2 regions of the Cupriavidus sp. 22TCCZM01-5 genome follow, and region 2 is predicted to be linked to the other one. Evidence: predicted binding sites of a transcription regulator. Region 2 holds the regulator's gene; the other holds the start of a gene.
What was found. Region 2 encodes FliA, which starts transcription of late flagellar genes. Its sites were predicted from a motif close to CTAAAGTTTNNNNNNNNNNNGCCGNTA; they were not measured.

Region 1 (11,331 bases), on a different contig from region 2:
GCGGCCGCCGCACCAATCAGCCACTACCTGGAGTCCCGGACCATGCATACCACCCCAGATCCCGACATCCCTTCGCGCAAGCCGGAAGTCCCGCCGCCGGAACCGCCGCCGGGGCCGCCCGAACCCGTCATCGACCCGCCACCGGGCGACCTTCCGCCCCCGCCGCCGCAACGCGCGGGCGCTTGAGCTTGAGCGAGGGAGACCTATCGTGTCACGCATCATCTGGAAGGGCGCGATCAGCTTCGGCCTGGTGAATATCCCGGTCGTGCTCCGACCCGCATCGCGCAGCCAGTCGCTTGACCTCGACCTGCTCGACGTGCGCGACATGGCACCGGTCGGCTACCAGCGCATCAACAAAAGCACGGGCAAGCCGGTCGACAAGGCGCACATCGTCAAGGGCTATCAGTACGAGAAGGGCGAGTATGTCGTGCTGAGCGACGAGGACTTCCGGCAAGCCAATGTCGAAGCCACGCAAACCGTGGATATCGTGAGCTTCGTGCCCACCGGCGAGATTCCTCCTTACTACTTCGACACGCCCTATTACCTGGAACCCGACAAGCGCGGCGAACGCGGCTATGCGCTGCTGCTGGAAACCATGCGCCGCACCGGGCGCGCAGCACTCGCGCTGGTCGTGCTGCGCAACCGGCAGCACCTGGCCGCCATGCTCGTCGAGGACGATGCACTGGTGCTGAACACCATGCGCTTCGCCGACGAAGTGCTGCCGATCCCGCACCTCAAGCTGCCGAAAGCATCCCGCGCCAAGGCCAGCGGCGCGCACGCGCGCGAAATCGGCATGGCCGTCAAGCTGGTCGAGGACATGAGCGAGGCGTGGTCGCCTGAGCGGTACCGCGATACCTATCGCGACGACCTCATGGCGCGCATCGAGGAAAAGATCGAAACGGGTCACACCCATCAGCTCACGCCAGCCGCCGAAGAAGCGGAAGCGCCGCGCCAGGGCGCGAAGGTCATCGACATGGTGGCCCTGCTCAAGAAGAGCCTGGATCACCACGGCAAGCGAGAGACCGCCAGGAGCGAGCCAGCGGAAACGAAGGCGCCGCGCAAGACCACGCGCGGCACCGCGGCGAAGAAGCATGCAGGCGCTGCCAGGCGTGCGGCCGGCAGCCGCGCGTCCGCTAAGCGGCCTACCCATGCCGCTGCGGGCAAGTCATCCTCCACTACGCGGAGCCCCGCGCGACGCAGGCAAGCATAGAAGCACACATACACACATAGCCTGCGCCACTGGCTCGGCTCCGTGCTGGCGCCCGACCGGGCGCCAGTCATTGATCGGCGCAGTCAGCGCGACGACACCTTCAGGCTGTCGTTGACCGACGTTACCCCCTCGACGCCGCGGATCGTCTCCAACGCCATGTCGTGCTGTTCCTTGCTCGGCACAGTGCCGCTCACATTGACCGTGCCATCCTTGGTCTTGACGTGGATGCCCGTGGATTTCAGGTCCTTGGCCGTCAGCAGCTTGGTCTTGATCTTGGTGGTGATAGCGCTGTCCGTCACGGCTTGCTTGGCCTTGTCGGCGCCCATGTCATGGCGGGCCGGCGGCGCCGTGTCGCGGTCGATTTCTGCCCTTCCCGGCATGCCCGGCGCGGAATTGGCCGGCGGCGGCGCGGCCGTGTCGACGGCCGCGCGCAGGAAACCGCCAGAATCAAGCGCGAAAGCGCTGCCCGCGACGGCCGCCAGTGCAGCCGCCAGGCAGGCCTGGCGCAGCATCGGAGCGGTAGGTCGGCTGGTTTGCATGGTTCTCTCCTTGCAAGGTGACCGGACTGCCACCCCAGCGCGTGCGCTGCTTTCGCGACATGGCGTGGAGCAGTCCTCAAGGTTCCTCTCTGCAAACGCCGTACCTGCGAGTTCCGGAAAGCCGGCCGGCGCCTGGCGCGGTGCCGGCTGCGCAACCGGCCCGTGGCTGTGTAAATCAGAGCAGCGCTTTGTAAATCCGGAGGCAAGCCGTCGCCGCCATCCAGCGGAATCCCGCCACCAGCGGCGTCGCCGGGCCTGGCATGCGGCTTGCGGCAAAGCTTCACGCGGCAGTTCGCCGCGTTATGGAGACAGCAATGGGACAGCAGCAACAGCAGCCGGGGCAATCGCAGCAGGGCCAACAGGGTCAACAGGGCCAGCGGCAGCAGGAGCAGTCGCAAAGCGGCCAACGCAGCGGCCAGCAAGGTTCCAACCAGGGCCAACGCTCTGGCGGCGGACAAATGGGTAATCAGGACAAGGGTAGCGGCCAGCAGCAGCAGGAAAGCGGCAAGGGCTCGCAGCAGGGCCATCAGCAGGGACAGGGAGGCTCGGGCGGTCAACGCCAGCCGTGAGGCTGATATGGCTGATGGGCGCCGATCCCCGGTGCCAACGCCATGTTTCTCCGGGCGGGCAGCAACATGCGGTGTTGCCAGAAGCCGGGATTTGAATGAGCCGGAGTTCTTCGGGATTCCGGCTCTTTTTGTTCTTTTGTACCTGCACCGGCCACGGCGATTGCGCGGTGGGACCTACACGTTCGCGTCTTCCCGTGTATTCTGACCGTGACTCGCAACGCATCCAGCCACCTTTGCCAGCTTCCACCGATCCGGCGGCGGGTCGCCGCCAGGGCCAGTATCTCGACCGCATTTCCAGCCGCCTGCGCACCACGGCCGGGGCGCAGGTACGCGCACTCACGCGCAGCAACTCAGGCCTGACGCTCGACTACGACAACCCGCCCGGCGACCCCGGGCTATTTGGCCCCGACGCGGTCTGCTGGCGCGTGCATGCCGATTTCCCGGCCATGCTCGCCGGCGGCGTCAGCGCCCTGCTGATGCAGACGCTGCACCCGCTGGCGCTGGCCGGCGTCTGGGACCATTCGACCTTTCGCGCCGATATGCAGGGCCGGCTGGGGCGCACCGCGCAGTTCATCGCGGGTACGACCTATGGCAGCCGCGCGGACGCCCTGGCACTGATCGACCGCGTGCGGCGCATCCACGCGCACGTCAGCGGCAGCGCGCCGGACGGCAGGCCCTACGCCGCCGACGACCCGGCATTGCTGACATGGGTGCACGTGGCGGAAGTCTCCAGCTTCCTGGCCGGCTACCTGCGCTATGTGGGACCACTGAGCGAGGCCGAGCAGGACCGCTACTACGACGAGGTTGCGCAGATTGCCGAACGGCTCGGCGCCACCGCCGTCCCGCGCTCGCGCGCGGCGGTGGCGGCCTATCTGGAAGCCATGCGCCCCCAGCTCGAAGCCAGCGCGCGCACGCGCGAGGTAGCGCGGCTCGTGATGAAATTACCCGTCGCCAACCCGATGCTGGTCCCGGCGGTGCGCGTGATGGCCTACGCGGGCATTGCGCTGCTGCCCGACTGGGCGCGCCAGATGCTGAACCTGGATCGCCCGTCGATCCGACGCCCCGCGTCGCTGGCTGGAATGCGCGTGCTGGCGCCGACACTGCGCTGGGCGCTCGGTGCGGGACTGGCCGCGCGCGCGCGGCGGCGGGTGGCGCGCGGCGCCTGAGCCGGCGTCAGGCTACTCGGCCGCCGCCGAGGCCGCGGCAGGGCTGCCGCGCAGCGTGGCTTCGCGCAGGCGCACGACCAGGAATGGCGACAGCAGCGACACGGCCGCGCTCAGCAGGAACAGCAGCCGGAACGCGCGCTCGGCGGCTGCGCGCACCGCTGCCGCCTCTGCCGCCGGCGTGTCGGCCGCCAGCGCCCGGTGGAACATGCTCATGAGCACGTCTTCGCCGCCGGACAAGTCCGTCACCGTCATGCCGCCGTGGCGCAACAGTGCGATCAGCAGCGTGGTCAGCACCGCCACGCCCACCGCCCCGCCGAGCATGCGCGAAAACGACGTCAGCGCCGTGGCAATCCCCACCTGCTGCGGCGGCACGGCGTTCTGCGTGGCAACCAGGCCACTCGGCAACTGCAGGCCGATGGCGAACCCGAGGGCCACCATCACCAGCGCGCTCAGCCATACCGCAACCGGGTCGACAAAGGCCAGCGCCACGATGGCCAGCGGCGCCACGCAGGCACCCGCCATCTGCAGCGGCTTGTAGCGGCCGGTCCAGGACATCAGCCGCCCCGCCGCGAACGCGCCGAACGGAATCGCCAGCGTAAGCGGCACCAGCCGCAGCGCGGCAGCATCCGCCTGCGCGCCGCCCACGACCTGGAAGCGCAGCGGCAGCAGCACCGACATCGCGATCAGCTGGAAAAAGCAGAAGAACAGCGTGGCGCAGCAGATGGCCACGGTCGGCACGCGCAGCATGGCGAGCGGAATCACCGGGTCGGCCGCGCGCCGCTCCTGCCAGAGGAACAGCGCCAGCGCGGCCACCCCGGCGACCAGCAGGGCAAGTGAATCGGTGCGCAGCGGCGACTGGCCCTGCCCCAGCCGTGTGAGGAACACGAGCACGCCACTGAGCCCGCCACCGAACAGCAGCGCGCCGAGGTAATCGATGCGATGGCGCCGGCCGCTGACAGGCAGGAAGCGCAGCGCCCGCCGCACCACCACCAGCGCCAGCAGGCCCAGCGGAAGGTTGATCCAGAAGATCCAGCGCCAGGACAGGTAATGCGCGAGGTAGCCGCCGATCACGGGCCCGGCCATGCTGGCTACCGCCCACACGCCGCTCACGTAGCCCTGGTAGCGCCCCCGCTCGCGCAGCGGCACCACGTCGGCAATGGCGGCCTGCGACACCGAGATCAGCCCGCCCCCGCCCAGGCCCTGCAGGATCCGCGCTGCGATCAGCTGCGGCATGGTCTGGGCCAGCGCGCAGACCACCGAGGCCAGCAGGAACAGCACGATCGCGAAGGACAGGACCGAGCGCCGGCCCAGCACGTCCGACAGCTTGCCGTAGATCGGCGTGGCCACGGTCGAGGCCACGAGGTAAGCGGAGATGACCCAGGCCATGTCCTCGAAGCCGCGCAGCTGCAAGGCAATCTCGGGCAGTACCACGGCGACGATCGACTGTTCGAGCGCGCCCAGCAGGATGGCGAGCATCAGGCCGAACAGGATCTGCATCACCGGCGGCTGAGGCGCCGCGGTCGAGGAGGTCGAAGAGGACGGGGGTGGAGCATCTGCCGCGCGGGGCGGCTGGGAGGGAACGGCGGTCATCGGCACCAGCGGCGGCAGGCATGGCCGCCGCGACGGGCGCCGCATGCGCCAGGTGGACCGGCCTGCTCTTGCTTCGAAGATCAGGAAGAGCGGCCATTGTAGGCGCTTTGCGACATTGGCGCCGGCGCGGCCCGGCGCGCATGGTCTGTGGCGCGGCGCCGCAGCCGGGTCAGAAGGTTTCCCAGTCGCCGCTATCGGCCATGGCCGGCTGGCTGGGCGCCGCAACCCGGCGCGCCCCGGACTTGAGCACCGGTTCCTGGCGCTGACGTGCGACAGGCTGGCGCTGTGTTGCCGGCTGCGCAGGTGCGCGCCTGGCCAGCACCGGCTGTGGCGTCGCCTTGCGCTGCACTGGCGGACGCACCGCCGCCGGCACGGCTGGCGCACGGGTGCTGCGTGCCGGTACGGCACGTGCTGCCGGTGCCGGCTGCGGCGGCGCCGGCGCGGGTTCCAGCTGCCGGGCCGGCGTGGCGGCGGCCGACGCATGGCCCGCGGCAGAGTTCTGGGCGACGTCGAACCGGCCCACCTCGCTCACCAGGCCGCCGGCCTGCTGCATCAGGCTCTCCGCGGCGGCGGCGGCCTGCTCCACCAGCGCGGCATTCTGCTGGGTCATGCTTTCCATCTGCGTGACGGCCAGGCTGACCTGCTCGATGCCCGAAGTCTGCTCCGAGCTGGCCGCGGAAATCTCGCCCATGATGTCCGTCACGCGGCGCACCGCGCCGACGATGTCGTCCATGGTCTTGCCGGCCTGCTCGGCCTGGCGTGCACCGTCCTGCACCTGCCGCACCGAGCCGCCGATCAGCTCGGCGATCTCCTTGGCCGCGGCCGACGAGCGCTGGGCGAGGTTACGGACTTCGGAGGCCACCACCGCGAAGCCGCGGCCCTGCTCCCCGGCGCGCGCCGCTTCCACCGCGGCATTGAGCGCCAGGATATTGGTCTGGAACGCGATGCTCTCGATGACGCCAGTGATCTCCGCCACCTGCGTGGACGATTTGGAGATGCTGTCCATGGTCTGCACCACGTCGCGCACGACGCGCCCGCCTTCGCTGGCCACATCCGACGCATTGACCGCGAGCTGGTTGGCCTGCCTGGCGTTGTCGGCGTTCTGGCGTACCGTGGAAGTGAGCTGCTCCATCGAGGCTGCGGTCTGTTCCAGCGAAGCCGCCTGCTGTTCCGTGCGCTGGGACAGGTCGGTGTTGCCGCGGGCGATCTCGCGCGTGGCGCCGTCAATCGAGCCGGAGGCCTGCTGGATGCCATGCACCAGTGCCGCCAGGTGGCGGAAGGCACGTTCGAGCGCCGCCAGCATGCGGCCCATTTCATCGCCGCTGCGCACATGGAACGCGTGGCGCAGGTTGCCGGTGGCCAGCGCCTCGGCGGCCTCAAGCGCTTCGCGCGCGGGGCCGGTGATTGACCGCGTGATGGCCGTTCCCATCACCACGGCAAGCAGCACCGCCAGCGCCGTCAGGCCCAGCAGCACGCTGCGGGCCCAGGCGAAACCTTCGTCGGCCTGCTTGACCGCGGCCAGGGACAGGTTGCGGCCGCCGGCCATGATCTCGTCGAGCTTCCCGAAATAGGGGCCTTGCGCCGCGGGCAGGGTCGCCACCAGCGCCGCGCGCGCTCCGACGAACTCGCCCGAGCCCAACTGGCGCAGCACCATGTCCAGCTGGCCGTTATACCCTTCGCGCGCGGTGACTAGATCGGAAAAGGTCTTCTGCAGGTCGGCACGGCCGGAAGCCGCGATCAGCTTGCCCAGCGCATCGAGCGTGCCGCCCATCTCCTTGCGCATGCCGTCGATACGCTGCGTATTCCGCTGGACCAGCGCGGAATCTTCGGTCAGGGCGGCATCGCGCACCATCACGCCGATTTCCAGCGCATTTTCCTTGACGTGGCCCAGGTCGATCACCTTGAGCAGGCGCCCCTCCACGGTCAGGTGCATGGAGGCATTCATGCCCGCCAGCGAGGCCACGCCATATACCGCGACACCGACCAGCAGCAGCACCACCAGCGTAAAGGCCAGGGACAGGCGGGTCCCTATGCCAAGGTTTCTCAACCAGGCCATCTCACTCCCTCCGGACATTCCGTGATCAATTTTCTTGTCGTGTGCGCGCACGGGATCGTTGCCGCTCACAACCGCCGCACGGCTGCCTATCGGCGATGACCGAACACTTCTTGAAGGGAATTTGGAATTGAGGGGGAAAGTGCCCGCATTTCGTCCGATGGGCGCCTCGGACTGTGCCTTTTAATCCTGCCAGGCATCCCGGCGGTCACACGGCAGCGGTGCGCCGAGAGGCGTAGCCGGTTCGACGTGGGCCCCCAAAAAAAGAAGCCCACGCGCGGGGTGCTCGTAGGCTTTCCAGGACTGCTTCAGAGCCAGTTAGCTCTGGTATGAATATAAACGTGCTTACATGAGGTGTAAATCCCGCTTCTATCAGTAAAGGCCCCAATTGAATGCGCATAGAAAGCCACTTCTCGGCGCCGTTCGGCCTGGGGCCGGAGTTTCGGGATCATCCTATGTCAGTGCACACTTATGTGCAAATCGCCAGTTTGTAAGCATTTCAGGAAGTCTTCGGCCGGTCTGTCGGCCTCGGTCGACAGACCCATAACTCGAACGAGTTAGAAAATGCAACAAATTATCTAGAGCAAAACCTCTAGTTCATTGACGAGGAATCGATCCGTCGGTGTTTGTAAAAATTTGTTACTCTCGTCCCTGAAGTATTCCCCTTCTCACCTGGCCGCACCGGTCGCCGGCAAGCGCGTGAAAGACAAGGACCCACGTCCGGATCCGGCGCACGCCGCGGCGCACACGGGGCCTGCGCCTGTTGCCGGTACCGGGAGCGAATGTTTCGCCCATCGCGCTGACAGGACCATACTAGTTAACAGTACTAGTAGTCGGCGGACCGCCATCAGCCGCCAGAACCCATGCGGGCTCTTCCGGAGTCGTTGTGAAGAAGGAAACCAGGCCCCCGCGAAACAGCCGGAAGCTGCAGCACCAGCAACTTGCGCCCCATGCTGTCAGCCGCGCTCCGGTTGTCGTCTATCTGTGCAATGGCACCCGGCTGCAAGGCGTGGTGATCGCCCTGGACGACTATTTGCTGATGCTCGCGAAGGACGTGCACGACAGCAAGCCGCTTGTCGTATACAAGCACGCCATTGCCATGATCACACCGGTCCACCCGTACGGCGAGGCCGCGCCGGCGCCCGAAACGGACACATCGCCGGATTTCGTGCCTATCTATATGCCGCGCAAGCGCCGGCGGCGCTGACCCCGCCGCGGAACGCGGCGCTCCCCCAAGAAATTTTCAAGCCCAGGGGCCACTGGCAACGGCTTGCAAACGTCGCGCCTGGCATTGGTCCTGCACGCCAAGACGCTGCAAAGATCACTCTAAACCTTTGCAAAGCGTGGTCGATAACCTTTGCAACGGAGGCACTACAGCACTGCAACGCAGTCGGCCAACGTTACGGCATCCGCCGGACTGTGTAAATCACTGCAAATAGGAGTCGCAACTATGGCGTCCATCATCAATACCAACTCGTTGTCTCTGATGACTCAGAACAACCTGAACGCTTCGCAATCGTCGCTGAACACCGCGATCCAGCGCCTGTCGTCGGGCCTGCGCATCAACAGCGCCAAGGACGATGCCGCTGGCCTGGCCATTGCCAACCGTTTCACCTCGAACATCAACGGCCTGACGCAAGCCCAGCGCAACGCCAACGACGGCATCTCGCTGGCTCAGACGACTGAAGGCGCCCTGACCGAAGTGACCAACAACCTGCAACGTATCCGTACGCTGTCGGTGCAGGCCGCCAACGGCTCGAACTCGGCTTCGGACCTGAAGTCGATCCAGGACGAAATCACCCAGCGCATGTCGGAAATCGACCGCCTGTCGCAACAAACCGACTTCAACGGCGTGAAGGTGCTGTCGTCGACCGCCAAGCCGGTGAACGTCCAGGTTGGCGCAAACGACGGCCAGACCATCGCTGTCAACCTGCAGGAGATCAGCACCAAGACCCTGAACCTGCAAAGCTTCAATGTGAATGGCCCGCAAGCCACGGCGACTGCCTCGTTCGCCGGTACCGCTTCGATGGCCGTGCCCGCCGTCGCTACCGCTGCAAACTACCAGGCTGTCTTCGGCGCTACGACCGCAGTCAGCGCCAACACCGTTACTGAGGCAACGGGCGGCACGCTGGCCCAGACCCTGGGGATCGCTGCGGCTAGCGTCGCGGTCACCGGCACGGCCGTGGTGGACAAGAATGGCAACTGGTTCGCTGAAGTCGCCATCACCCCGGCAAACGCGACCGAAGCCCAAGCGCTGCAAAACCAAGGCATGACCCAAGCCACGGCCGCTACCGCCATGTACACCTACGTGGCGCTGGATATGTCGAACGTCGATACCACCACCACCGCTGGCACTGCTGCATTCACGTTCGACACCAGCAAGCTGACCGCCGCCAACCTGACGGCTGGCGCTTCGGCCAACCCGATGGCCACCCTGGACGCAGCTCTGCAGAAGGTAGACAGCCTGAAGAGCTCGCTGGGTTCGATCCAGAACCGCCTGGATTCGACCATCGCCAACCTGGGCACCACGATCACCAACCTGTCGTCCTCGCGTTCGCGTATCCAGGATGCCGACTACGCAACGGAAGTGTCGAACATGACCCGCGCCAACATCCTGCAACAAGCGGGTACCTCGGTCCTGGCCCAGGCCAACCAGACCACGCAAGGCGTGCTGTCGCTGCTGCGTTAATTGACTGACGCGTAGCACCGGTGCCGGGCCTCGTGCCCGGCGCTGTCGTGGAATGTTTCCCCAGGGCTGCGGCCCTGGGAAAGCATTTCAAGAACCCACTGAGTCGAGACGATCATGGCTACTGCCGCTACCACTTCGTCCGCGCTGCCTGCCGCGCTGGCGACCCAGCTGACCGAGTGGCCAGACCGCCGGGTAACCGGCGCATCCGCCGAAGCGACCGCTTCCGGCAAGCCTGGCACAGTCGCACAGGACGGCAAGCAGCGATCGCTCTCGCTCGATGCCGCGCTCGAGCGCCTGACCGACGCGCTTCGTACCGCCTCGGTCAGCGTCCAGTTTGAAATTGACAGCACCAGTCACCGCGTCATCACCAAGGTGATGGACAAGACCAGCGGCGAAGTGATCCGGCAGATTCCCACCGAAGAGCTTGTGCGCATCTCCGATGCGATGACCCAGCTGCAGGGACTGTTCGTGAACCAGCCCGCCTGAGCCGCCTGGCGGAGCCCGGATTTGAAGTAGCACACTGGAGTAGAAGACATGGCAACAATCTCTAACCTTGGCGTAGGCTCGGGACTCGATCTTGGCTCGCTGCTCGACCAGCTCACCACCGCCGAGCAGGCTCCGCTGACGGTCATCCAGCAAAAGCAGAGCAGCTATCAGACCAAGCTGTCTGCCTATGGCCAGCTGCAGAGCATGCTCGCCGCATTCCAGGGCACGGCCAACCAGCTCTCCAAGCCAAGCTTCTTCAACGCGGCTACCGCCACCTCCAGCAACACCAGTACCCTGACTGCCACTGGCAGCAACACTGCCGCCGCTGGCAGCTATGCGGTCAACGTCACCGCCCTGGCCCAGGCCCAGTCGCTGGTTAGCACGGGGCAACTCAAGCAGGATGCGGCCATTGGTACCGGCACGATCCATATTGACTTCGGCGCCATCACCGGCGGCACGCTCGACACCAACGCAGCCAGCCCGACCTATGGCAAATACAGCGGGGCGAGCTTCACTGCGAATATGGGTTCGACCGGCTTCGATATCACGATCGACCCGAGCAACAACACGCTGCAAGGCATCCGCGACGCCATCAACAAGGCCAATGCCGGCGTGACTGCCAGCATCATCAACGACGGCTCCGGCACACCTTACCGGCTGGTCCTGAACTCGAACAATACCGGCGCCTCCAACAGCATGCGCATCTCGGTCACGTCGAGCGACGGCACCAACGCGCTGTCCAATCTGGTTGCCAACGATCCGGCCGGCACGCAGAACCTGCAGCAGACCGTGGCGGCCCAGAATGCGGCGCTGACCGTCAACAACATCGCAATCCAGAGCGCAAGCAACCAGGTCAGCGGCGCCGTGCAGGGCGTGACGCTCTCGCTGGCGCAGACCGGCACCAGCAACGTCATGGTCCAGCGCGACACCGCGTCGATCCAGAATGGCGTGCAGGCCTTTGTCACGGCTTACAACAATCTGCAGAAGGCAGCCACCAGCCTGTCGGCCTACGATCCGACCACGAAAACC
Region 2 (11,331 bases):
ACTTCCTGATGCCACTGCCGCCGGACAGCCCGGCGGTGCTGATCGTGCAGCATATGCCGGCTGGCTTTACGCGCTCGTTCGCGCAGCGCCTTGACGGTCTGTGCCGCATTACGGTAAAGGAAGCCGAGCACGGCGAGCGCGTGTTGCCGGGCTACGCCTACATTGCACCCGGCGATTCGCACTTGCGCCTGGCACGCAGCGGCGCCAACTACGTGGCCCACCTGTCGCAGGAAGCGCCGGTCAACCGTCATCGTCCGTCCGTGGACGTGCTGTTCGACTCCGCGGCCGAGCACGGCGGCAAGAACGTGATCGGGGTGATCCTGACCGGCATGGGCAAGGATGGCGCCAAGGGCATGCTGCGCATGCGCGAAGCGGGAGCCTACAACCTGGCACAGGATGAGAGTACCTGCATCGTGTTTGGCATGCCGAAGGAGGCGATTGCCGCCGGTGGCGTGCATGAAGTGGTGCCCCTGCACTCGATGACCCAGCGCGTGATGGCGCGGCTGGCGACCTACGGGACCCGCGCGCAACGGGTCTGAGATAGCGGGTCCGGACCGGACCTGATAAACCAACGACATTCCACCACTGCATCTACCGGAGCCTTCAAAGTGGACAAGAGCATCAAGATCCTTGTGGTCGACGACTTCCCGACCATGCGTCGGATCATCCGCAACCTGCTCAAGGAACTGGGCTTCAACAACGTCGAGGAAGCCGAGGACGGCGCCGCCGGCCTGGAGAAGGCCAAGGACGGCAGCTTCCAGTTCGTGATCTCGGACTGGAACATGCCCAACATGGACGGCCTGAGCATGCTGCAGGCGATCCGCGCCGACGCTGCCATCGGCAAGACCCCCGTGCTTATGGTGACGGCCGAGGCCAAGAAGGAAAACATCATTGCCGCGGCGCAGGCCGGCGCCAACGGCTATGTAGTCAAGCCGTTCACCGCCGCTACGCTGGACGAGAAGATCACGAAGATCTTCGAGAAGCTGGGCGGCTGAAGCCAGGGAGCGCCTCATGACTCCGACTATTCCGAATGATTCCGCCGAGCAGCTGATCCATCGCATCGGCAACCTGACGCGGATGCTGCGCGACAATATGCGCGAGCTCGGCCTTGACAAGGAAATCGAGCGCGCCGCCCAGGCCATTCCCGACGCACGCGACCGCCTGAACTACATCGCGGCCATGACCGAGCAGGCGGCGGAACGCACGCTTAACGCCGTGGAGCTGGCACAGCCGATCCAGTCCGGCCTCGAGCAGCAAGCCGAAGCCCTGGACAAGCGCTGGGACGCCTGGTTCGAAACGCCGGTGGAGCTGGCCGACGCACGCACGCTGGTGCTCGACACCCGCGCCTTCCTGACTGAGGTGCCCAAGCAGGCCCGCGCGACCGGCACGCACCTGCTGGACATCATGATGGCGCAGGACTTCCAGGACCTGACCGGCCAGGTGATCAAGAAGATGATGGACATGATCCGCACGCTCGAGCATGAACTGCTCCAGGTGCTGATCGAGAACGTGCCGAGCGAGCGGCGCACGGAAGTGCAGACGGCCACGCTGCTCAACGGCCCGCAGATCAACCCCGAGGGCAAGGCGGATGTGGTGTCCGACCAGTCCCAGGTGGATGACCTGCTGGCCAGTTTGGGCTTTTGACCGCGCCGCCTGGTTCCTCCCCTCTCCCGCAAGCGGGGGAGGGAGCACCCAACTGGTACGGGTAAGGTCCGTCGTTATCTGACGCGTCCCCGCAGCCCGACCGGTGCGGCTCTCTTCTTCTCGAGCTAAAGTCGGCCTGCCCGGCTGCCGTTAACTCCCCGCCGGTGCTCATTTTCCAAACAGCACCGAAATCCCCCGCCTTTTCCCCTGAATGCCCACACGGGCACGCTTCGATAATCCTCGCTGACCCATGGCGGCTATTGCGTGCCGCCCTGACCGTCCTGTCACGGAGCGTGGATGTCCGAAGAAAGCGATCTCGAGAAGACCGAACCCGCCTCAGCCCGGCGCCTCGAAAAGGCGCGCGAGGAGGGGCAGGTCGTTCGCTCGCGCGAGCTCGCCACGTTCATCATGCTGATGACCGGTGTGACCGGCCTGTGGACGCTCGGTGGCGTGCTGGGCCGCACGCTGGACGCAGTCATGCGGCAGTCCCTGCGCTTCGAACCTGCCACCGCGTTCGATACCTCGCGCATGCTGTCGCGCTTCGCGAATGTGATCTGGGAAAGCCTGCTCGCATTCCTGCCCTTGCTGCTGCTGTTCGGCGCGGCTGCCCTGGCGGCGCCGTTGCTGACCGGGGGCTGGACCTTCTCCACCAAGGCGCTGGCGCCCAACTTTGGCCGCATGTCGCCGCTCTCGGGCCTGGGCCGGCTGTTCTCCGTGCATTCGCTGGCAGAACTGTTCAAGGCCATCGCCAAGTCCTTGCTGGTTGGCAGTGTCGGCGCCTGGGTGGTGTGGCACCGGCTGCCCGACGCCATCGCGCTGATGAACGCGCCGGTTCAGGAGGCACTGCTGCACATGCTGGACATGGTTCTGCGCTGCTGCCTGCCGGTGGTGCTGTCCCTGCTGGTCGTGGCCGCCATCGACGTGCCGTGGCAGTTCTGGGAGCACTTCAAGAAGCTGCGCATGAGCAAGGAAGAGGTCAAGCAGGAGAACAAGGAAAGCGAAGGCGACCCGCATATCAAGGGCCGCATCCGCCAGCAGCAGCGCGCCATGGCGCGGCGCCGGATGATGGCGGAAGTACCCAAGGCCGATGTCGTGGTCACCAACCCCACGCACTTTGCCGTGGCGCTGCGCTACGAGGAAGGCCGCATGGGCGCGCCGCGCGTGGTGGCCAAGGGTGCTGACGAAGTCGCCGCGCGTATCCGCGAACTGGCGGCCGAGCACCGCATTCCGCTGATGTCCGCGCCGCCGCTGGCGCGCGCGCTGCACCGGCACGTGGAACTGAACCAGGAAATCCCGGCCGGCCTCTACACCGCCGTGGCCGAAGTCCTGGCCTGGGTCTATCAACTGAAACACTGGCACTACTCGCAGGGCCCGCAGCCGTCGGCGCCCAGCGATCTCCTGGTGCCCGATGAACTAGCCGTTCCGGAAAGCCGCGCATGAACGCTCTGAACTCCCTGTTGAAACTGCCGGGCCTGCGCAACGCCGGCCAGCTGAAGGCGATGACCGGGCCGCTGCTGATCATCATGATCCTCGGCATGATGGTCCTGCCGCTGCCGGCCTTTGTGCTGGACCTGCTGTTCACGTTCAATATCGCGCTGGCCATCATGGTGCTGCTGGTCAGCATGTACACGCAGAAGCCGCTTGATTTCGCGGCTTTTCCGGCGGTGCTGCTGTTCACCACGCTGCTGCGGCTGTCGCTCAATGTGGCTTCGACGCGCGTCGTGCTGCTGGAAGGCCATACCGGCCCGGACGCGGCCGGCAAGGTGATCGAGGCCTTCGGCCACTTCCTGGTCGGCGGGAACTTTGCGGTCGGCATCGTGGTGTTCGCGATCCTGGTGGTGATCAACTTCATGGTGATCACCAAGGGTGCGGGCCGTATTGCCGAGGTGGGTGCGCGCTTCATGCTGGACTCCATGCCCGGCAAGCAGATGTCGATCGACGCCGACCTGAACGCCGGCCTGATCAACGAAGAGCAGGCCAAGAAACGCCGCGCCGAAGTCGCGCAGGAGTCGGATTTCTACGGCGCCATGGACGGTGCCAGCAAGTTCGTGCGCGGCGACGCCGTGGCTGGCCTGCTGATCATGTTCATCAACGTCGCCGCCGGCATGGTGGTGGGCATGGTCCAGCACGACCTGGACTTCGGCACCGCCGTGCACAACTACACGCTGCTGACCATCGGCGACGGCCTGGTCGCGCAGATCCCGGCACTGGTGATCTCGACCGCGGCCGGCGTGATCGTATCGCGCGTGTCGAACGAGCAGGACGTGGGCGAACAGCTCACAGGCCAGCTCTTTGCCAACCCGCGCGTGCTGTACCTGACCGCCGGCATCATCGGCATGATGGGCATCATTCCCGGCATGCCCCATATCGCCTTCCTGCTGCTGGCCGGCGGCATGTTCTGGGTGGGGCGCCATCTGGCGCGCCGGGCGGTCGCCGCCGAGCAGACCAAGCGGCGCGAGGAGCGCGCGCCTGCGGCCGTCCAGGAATCGACGGAAGCCAGCTGGGACGACGTCACGCTGGTGGATCCGCTCGGCATGGAAGTGGGCTATCGCCTGATCACGCTGGTGGACCGTGCGCAGGACGGCGAGCTGCTCGGCCGCATCAAGAGCATTCGCAAGAAGGTGGCGCAGGAGATCGGCTTCCTGGTGCCGGTCGTGCATATCCGCGACAACCTCGAACTAAAGCCGAACGCATACCGCATCACGCTCAAGGGCGTAGAGATCGGGCGTGGCGAAGCCATGCCGGGCCAGTGGATGGCGATCAACCCGGGGCAGGTCAGCGGCACACTGCCAGGCGCGGTCACGCAGGATCCCGCCTTCGGCCTGCAGGCGGTCTGGATCGACGCCGGCATGAAGGAGCAGGCGCAGGCCTACGGCTACACGGTGGTGGATGCCAGCACCGTGGTGGCCACGCACCTGAACCACCTGATCCACATGCACGCCGCCGAACTGCTGGGCCGCCAGGAAGTGCAGATGCTGCTCGACCGCATTGCCAAGGAAGCGCCGAAGCTGACCGAGGACCTGGTGCCCAAGACCATCTCGCTCACGGCGCTGCAGAAGATCCTGCAGAACCTGCTGGACGAAGGCGTGCCCATTCGCGACATGCGCACCATCCTCGACGTGATTGCCGAGCATGCCCCGAAGATCGGCGACCCTAACGAGCTCACCTCGCTGGTGCGCCAGTCGCTGGGCCGGGCCATCACGCAGCAGCTGTTCCCCAATGGCGCGGACCTGCAGGTGATCGGCCTCGATGCGGGCCTGGAGCGCGTGCTGTCGCAGGCCTTGACCAATGGCGGTGGCATCGAGCCGGGGCTGGCCGATGCCCTGCTGCAGCAGACCCAGGGCGCCGTCGTCCGGCAGGAGCAGATGGGCCTGGATCCGGTGCTGCTGGTGCCGTCGCAGCTGCGGCCGCTGATGGCGCGCTTCCTGCGGCGCACCATGCCGCAGTTGAGGGTGTTGTCCCATGCTGAAGTGCCGGACAACCGCAACATCCGCATTACTGCAATGATCGGCGCGTGAGGAACGCAAGATGAGCGTAGCGAAATTCGTCGCGGCCAACGGCCGTGAAGCCATGCGCAAGGTGCGCGAAGCCATGGGCCCCGACGCCGTGGTGCTGTCCAACCGCACCATCGATGGCGGCGTGGAGATCGTCGCCATGCGCGATACCGATCTCAGTGCCGCATCGGCCGGTGCGCAGGTCTACGTGGCCCCCGAGCCGGTTGTGGCAGCGGCTGAGCCGGCTGCCATCGGTGACCTGCGCGGTGAGCTGCAGTCCATGCGCGCGTTGCTCGAACGCCAGCTGGCGGGCCTGGCTCCGGCGGCCGCTACCGCAGCAGTGGCCGCGGGTGACCCGCTGCGCGAGTCGCTGTTCGCGTGGATGGTCGGAGCTGGATTCTCGGCGCAGCTCGCGCGCACGCTGCTGGCGAGGTTGCCGGTGGGCTGCGACCGGCCGGCCGCCATGACATGGATTCGCGCCGAACTCGCCAGCAAGGTGCCTGTGCTCGGCAATGAGGACGCCTTGTTCGACCAGGGCGGCGTGCTAGCGCTGATCGGGCCTACCGGCGTGGGCAAGACCACCACCACGGCCAAGCTCGCGGCGCGCTACGTGCTGCGCCACGGCCCCGAGCGCCTGGCGCTGCTGACCACTGACAGCTTCCGTATCGGCGCGCATGAGCAGCTGCGCATCTACGGCGACATCCTGGGCGTGCCCGTGCACGCGGTGAAGGATGCCGCCGACCTGCGCTTCGCCCTCGCGGCGATGAAGGACAAGCACCTGGTGATCATCGATACCGTCGGCATGAGCCAGCGCGACCGCAACCTGTCCGAGCAGATTGCCATGCTCGCGGGCGTGCAGGCGCCGGTGCAGCGCGTGCTGCTGCTCAACGGCGCCAGCCACGGCGACACACTCAACGAAGTGGTGCATGCCTACCGCCATGACGCCATGCCGGAAGGCGGTGGCGTCGACGGCTGCATCATCAGCAAGCTGGATGAAGCCACGCACCTGGGCTCCGTGCTGGATGTGGTGATCCGCCACCGCTTGCCGGTGTTCTACGTATCCACCGGCCAGCGCGTGCCGGAACACCTCGAACTTGCGAATGGCGCCGCGATGGTCGAGCGCGCCTTTCTCACGCCGCGCCGCGGTTCCGTGTTCGCCGACGCCGACGCCGCGCGCAGGCAGGCAGGCGGCCTGGAGGACGCGCCGGCCCGCCAGGGCGGAGCCGACGACGTGCTGCGTTCGCTGACCGACAGCACGGACGCGCTGAGCCAGTGTGTAAGCGAGCTCAGCGCCGCGCGGCATGGCTTCGACCTGGCACGCCAGCTATGGCAGCAGCGCGCGGCCGATGCGCCCACGCTGCGACCGATGGCGCAGCAGGTGCGCGAGGCCGTCTGCCGCGACGTGAACCGCGAGTGCGACCAGTTCGTGCTGTCGCTGGCCGCCACGCTGCAGGTGCCGGTGCCCGGGCGCCGTGCGCCGCAGTCGATGCTGCATACGCTCTGGCTTGGCGATCGCACCGGCATGCCGCTGGCCGCGACGGTCACGCCTGCCGGCCGCGCCGGCCAGGCCATGGGTGAAGCGGACGCCGAGGCTGCCACGCTGCGCGCCACGCTTGGCGCGGCCCGGCCTGTGGTCCATCTCGTCGATGCGCTGCCGGCGGGTGCTACGCTGGCGCGCTGGCACCAGTCCGGCGAACGCTGGGTGGCCGCCGCGCGCAAGACCGCGCGTGTCCTCTGCGGCGGCTCGGCCTGGAAGCTGGATGCCCTGGCGGAAACGCTGACGTTCCACGCCGTGGGCGAAGTCCCGGTGCGCGGCCGCGAAGCCGTGCAGTGGCTGGCAACGGCTGAAGTGCGCGTGCCGGAAGGCCCCGTGCGCGGCCGCGGCGCGCCGGAAGGCGGCATCGATGCGCATCTCGTGATCGCGAGGACAGTCGACTACGCCTCGGGCGAGCTGCTCGAGACGCGCTACCTGCTGTGCGATCCGCAACTGTCGGGGCAGGCCGCTCATGTTGCGCGCTGGTCGCTGTGGGCTGACAGCGCTGAAGCCCAGCTCCGCACGCTGCGCCATGCGCTGGATCATTTTGCGCAAGATGGCGAAGGCGCCAGCGCTGCTGGTGGCGGCCTGGCCGCGCTCCAGCTCGGGCTGACCGCACTGCGCCTGGAACACTCGCCGACGGCCACCGCACCGGCCTTCCTGGCTCGCCTGGCAGGCCGGACTGGCACGCGTCAGCCGGGCAGTGCGGCGGTGGCCGGCCCGGTGCTGAACGAAGGCATGGGCCGGCTGCTGGCCTTGCTGGACGTGCTGGAGAACTATCCGGGGCGACAGTCTGTCGACACCGCCGTCACCCCTGACGCCGTCGACAGCGCCGATGCCGGTGTTGCCGCCGGTTCCGCGGAACCGGTGGTGCCATCGCAGGACGATGCGATGACCGGGCTGCCCCAGCTCATGGCTCCGGGAGTGCCGTCGTGAGTACGCTCGCGATGGACCAGGCGGAGAGCCTGCGACGCATGCTGGCGCCGCGCGTGACGCGCCGGATCGCCGTGGTGGGCAGCGAACAGGGTGCCGGCGCGACCACCATTGCATCGGGCCTGGCGCAGGCATTGGCGATGCAAGGCGAACGCGTGCTGCTCGTCGATGAAGCCACGGCAGGCCACGCCGTGCGGCTCTCTGGCGCGGAACCCGCCGGAACGCTTGCGGACGTGCAGGCGGGACGCCTGACGCTGGAGGCAGCGCTCGGCGTGCGCCCGGCCGGTGCTGTCGCGGTGCTGCCGGCTGGCCAGGCATTGCCGAACGGGGCCCAAACCATGGCTTCGCTGTCCGGCTTTCGCACTGTGCTGCTCGATGCCGCGACGGATGCCGATGGCGCGCTCTCGGCGCTGGCCGGTGCCGCACACAATGTGCTGGTGGTGATGCGCCCGGAGCTGGCCTCGATCACCGCGGCCTATGCCTGCATCAAACGCCTGCACCATCTGTACGCGTGCCGGCATTTCCACCTGATCGTCAACATGGCGGCCACCGAGGCCGCGGTGCAGGCGATTACCGGGAACCTGGCACGCACGGCGCGGCAATATCTGGGCGTCGAGATCAGCAGTGCTGGCTGGCTGCCGGCGGATCCGCTGGTGACCCGCAGCGTGCAGCTCGGGCGCTGCGTGGTCGAAGCCTACCCGGCCGCGCCAGCCACGACCGCGTTGCGCCGGGCCGCCAGTGGTGTCGGCGCATGGCCATTGCGCGCCGAGCCGGCCGCGCCGGCGGCACAAGCAGCCGTGGCGGCCTGACGTCATGACCGTTCGCAACAGACAACGCCCCTGACCCGCCGGCCCGCCGCGCGGGCAGGCTTTGCAAGCAAGCATTCACGAGAATTCCACCATGTACACGATCCAGGGAAAGCTCGAACAGGCCGACGTGGTCAAGACCCACGCGCAGCTGGTGCGCCGCATCGCGCTGCAACTGGCCGCCAAGCTGCCGGCCAGCGTGCAGATCGATGACCTGATCCAGGCCGGCATGATCGGCCTGCTCGATGCTGCCAAGCGCTATGAGGACACGCATGGTGCGCGTTTCGAGACCTACGCCAGCCAGCGTATCCGCGGCGCCATGCTCGACGAGGTGCGTGCCAACGACTGGCAGTCGCGCAGCCTGCGCCAGTTCACGCGCCGCATCGAACGCACGCAGCGCGGCCTGGAACAGAAGCTGGGCCGCGCGCCGCTGGATTCGGAAGTTGCGCAGGAACTGGAGATGCCGCTGGGCGAATACCAGATCGTACTCAACGAGGTCTATGGCTGCCAGCTCCTGCACTATGAGGACTTCGAGCGCTCCGGCGAAGAAGACTTCCTCGACCGCCACCTTGGCGTCAGCGAAGACGGCAATCCGCTCACGCACTTGATGGAGAACGGCATGCGCGAAGCGCTGATCCGTGCCATCGACCGGCTGCCCGAGCGCGAAAAGCTCGTGCTGTCGCTGTGCTATGACCAGGAACTCAATTTGCGCGAGATCGGCGCGGTGCTCGAGGTGACCGAATCGCGCGTCTGCCAGATCCGCGGACAAGCCATCACACGCCTGCGCAACCAGTTGCGCGGGCTGCTCTGATGCGTAGCCAGGCGGCCATCGGGCGGGTTGTCATGCATGCCATGGCGGCCGCGCTGGCTGCGGTCGCCACCGATGCGCGGGCGGCACCCGAGGCCGGCACGCGGCATACCTGGAGTGCGTCGGTCAACGGACCGGCGCTGTATGGCCGTGGCCAGCGCACCGTTTCTCCTCCCATCCTGCCGAGCGGCAACCTGCCGCAAGCGGAGGGCGTCATCACCTCGGTACGCTGGCGCTACAGCTTTGTGGGGACACCTCCTGCGGACCTGCAGGCGTATCTTTGCAATGCCCAACGCTGCGTGATGCTGCCGCAGTCGGAGGGCCAGACCGATGCCTTCGATGGCGACGACGCGACGCAGGGCTTTGTGTTTGCTTTCCGGTTGCCCGGACAGGGTGCGGTAGCACCGGTACTGCAGGGCAAGAGCAATCAGGTGATCGTGGGATTCCGGTAGGAAAGACTGTCCTCTGGCCTTCCGGCAGTTGCGACGGTTCGGCGGCGGGTACCACGCCGGCGCCGGTGTGACGCCCGGGCCCACATCACATTAGCCTCCTGCCCCAGCCCGGAATGTTCTGTTTCCATGCCTCCGATCATTCGGTAGCATGTCGCCATGCTGTCTCGTGACAGTGTTCACGGCTCTTCGTAGCCACTTCGTAGCCAATCTCTTCCGTCATGATCCCATCGGATCCTGCAGGGCGTTGCCTCCTGCCGGGAGGGCCCGGTCACTGGCTTCAGTCGGCAATGTGCTGCGGACACGGCTGAATGCATTGGAGGAAGAAATGGAAAGTCAAGTTGCCGACGTGCTGATCATCGGCGCCGGACCCGCGGGCTCCGTGGCGGCCGGGCTGCTGCGTCGCCAGGGTATTGGCGTGCTGGTGCTGGAGAAGGAAACCTTCCCGCGGTTTTCCATCGGCGAGAGCCTGCTGCCGCAGAGCATGGAATATATTGAGGCGGCCGGCATGCTGCAGGCCGTAGTGGAAGCCGGCTTCCAGTACAAGAACGGTGCCGCGTTCGCGCGCGGCGATCGTTATGTCGATTTCGATTTTCGCGACAAGTTTTCGCCCGGCTGGGGCACCACCTACCAGGTGCAGAGGGCCGACTTCGACCACGTGCTGATCCGGGAAGCGCAGAAGCAGGGCGCCGAAGTCCGCTTCCGGCACCAGGTGACCGATGTGGATGTGTCGGGCGCGCAGCCGGTGGTGACCGCGCGCGATCCCGACGGCAACAGCTATCGCGTCACCAGCCGTTTCCTGCTGGATGCCTCGGGGTTCGGCCGTATCCTGCCACGGCTGCTGCAGCTTGAATCGCCATCGGGCTTTCCGGTGCGCAGCGCCATCTTCACGCATGTCGAAGACCGCGTGATGCCAGGCACGTTCGACCGCAACAAGATCCGCGTCGGCATTCATCCGCGGCATGTCGACGTCTGGTACTGGACCATTCCGTTTTCGAACGGCCGCTGTTCGTTGGGCGTGGTTGCGGAGAAGGCTTTCCTCGACGGCTATGCAGGCAGTGACACGGAACGCCTGCAGGCGCTGGTGAACGAGGATCCGGCCCTGGCGGGCCTGCTGGCCAATGCGGTCTGGGATACGCCTGCGCGCCATATCGCGGGCTACGCGGCGAACGTGAAATCGTTGTGGGGCAAGGGCTATGCACTGCTCGGCAATGCGGGTGAATTCCTGGATCCGGTCTTTTCCTCGGGCGTGACCATTGCATTCAAGTCCGCAAGCCTGGCAGCCGGATGCATCGCACGCGAGTTCGCCGGAGAGACCGTGGACTGGGAGGCTGACTATGCGCGGATACTGAAGTCAGGCGTCGATTGCTTCCGTACGTTTGTCGATGCCTGGTACGCCGGGAGTTTCCAGAAGCTCGTCTTTCATCCCAATGCGACGCCCGAGGTGCGCCGCATGATCTCATCCGTGCTGGCCGGTTATGCGTGGGATCGCTCGAATCCGTTCGTCAGGGACCCGCAGCGAGGGCTCGGCGTGCTCGGGCAGTACTGCGACGACTGAACGCCGCCGGCTTCAGCCGCTGGCCAGGCTAACGCCGCCGACGCCGGCGGCTGCCCTGCCATTCTTGCCGTACAGCCCCGAATCGCCGCCGCTATGCTGGCGCAG

Region 1: the regulator FliA is predicted to act here: its motif matches at 8,454-8,480, upstream of AC3FNH_RS24055 (FliC/FljB family flagellin).

The regions. Positions count from the first base shown of each region.
Region 1 covers NZ_JBYOJR010000030.1:57,272-68,602, forward strand. Annotated here, with positions in the region: gene AC3FNH_RS24015 (hypothetical protein) at 43-186, shown strand; gene ku (non-homologous end joining protein Ku) at 209-1,210, shown strand; gene AC3FNH_RS24025 (BON domain-containing protein) at 1,294-1,749, opposite strand; gene AC3FNH_RS24030 (hypothetical protein) at 2,064-2,318, shown strand; gene AC3FNH_RS24035 (oxygenase MpaB family protein) at 2,552-3,484, shown strand; gene AC3FNH_RS24040 (MDR family MFS transporter) at 3,497-5,074, opposite strand; gene AC3FNH_RS24045 (methyl-accepting chemotaxis protein) at 5,244-7,130, opposite strand; gene AC3FNH_RS24050 (RNA chaperone Hfq) at 8,014-8,334, shown strand; gene AC3FNH_RS24055 (FliC/FljB family flagellin) at 8,578-9,816, shown strand; gene AC3FNH_RS24060 (flagellar protein FlaG) at 9,931-10,302, shown strand; gene fliD (flagellar filament capping protein FliD) at 10,351-11,331, shown strand, end outside.
Region 2 covers NZ_JBYOJR010000028.1:25,334-36,664, reverse strand. Annotated here, with positions in the region: gene AC3FNH_RS23020 (protein-glutamate methylesterase/protein-glutamine glutaminase) at 1-539, shown strand, start outside; gene cheY (chemotaxis response regulator CheY) at 609-995, shown strand; gene cheZ (protein phosphatase CheZ) at 1,012-1,644, shown strand; gene flhB (flagellar biosynthesis protein FlhB) at 1,942-3,084, shown strand; gene flhA (flagellar biosynthesis protein FlhA) at 3,081-5,162, shown strand; gene flhF (flagellar biosynthesis GTPase FlhF) at 5,173-7,608, shown strand; gene AC3FNH_RS22990 (MinD/ParA family ATP-binding protein) at 7,620-8,414, shown strand; gene AC3FNH_RS22985 (RNA polymerase sigma factor FliA) at 8,506-9,222, shown strand; gene AC3FNH_RS22980 (flagellar protein FlhE) at 9,222-9,671, shown strand; gene AC3FNH_RS22975 (NAD(P)/FAD-dependent oxidoreductase) at 9,997-11,226, shown strand; gene AC3FNH_RS22970 (flagella synthesis protein FlgN) at 11,239-11,331, opposite strand, start outside.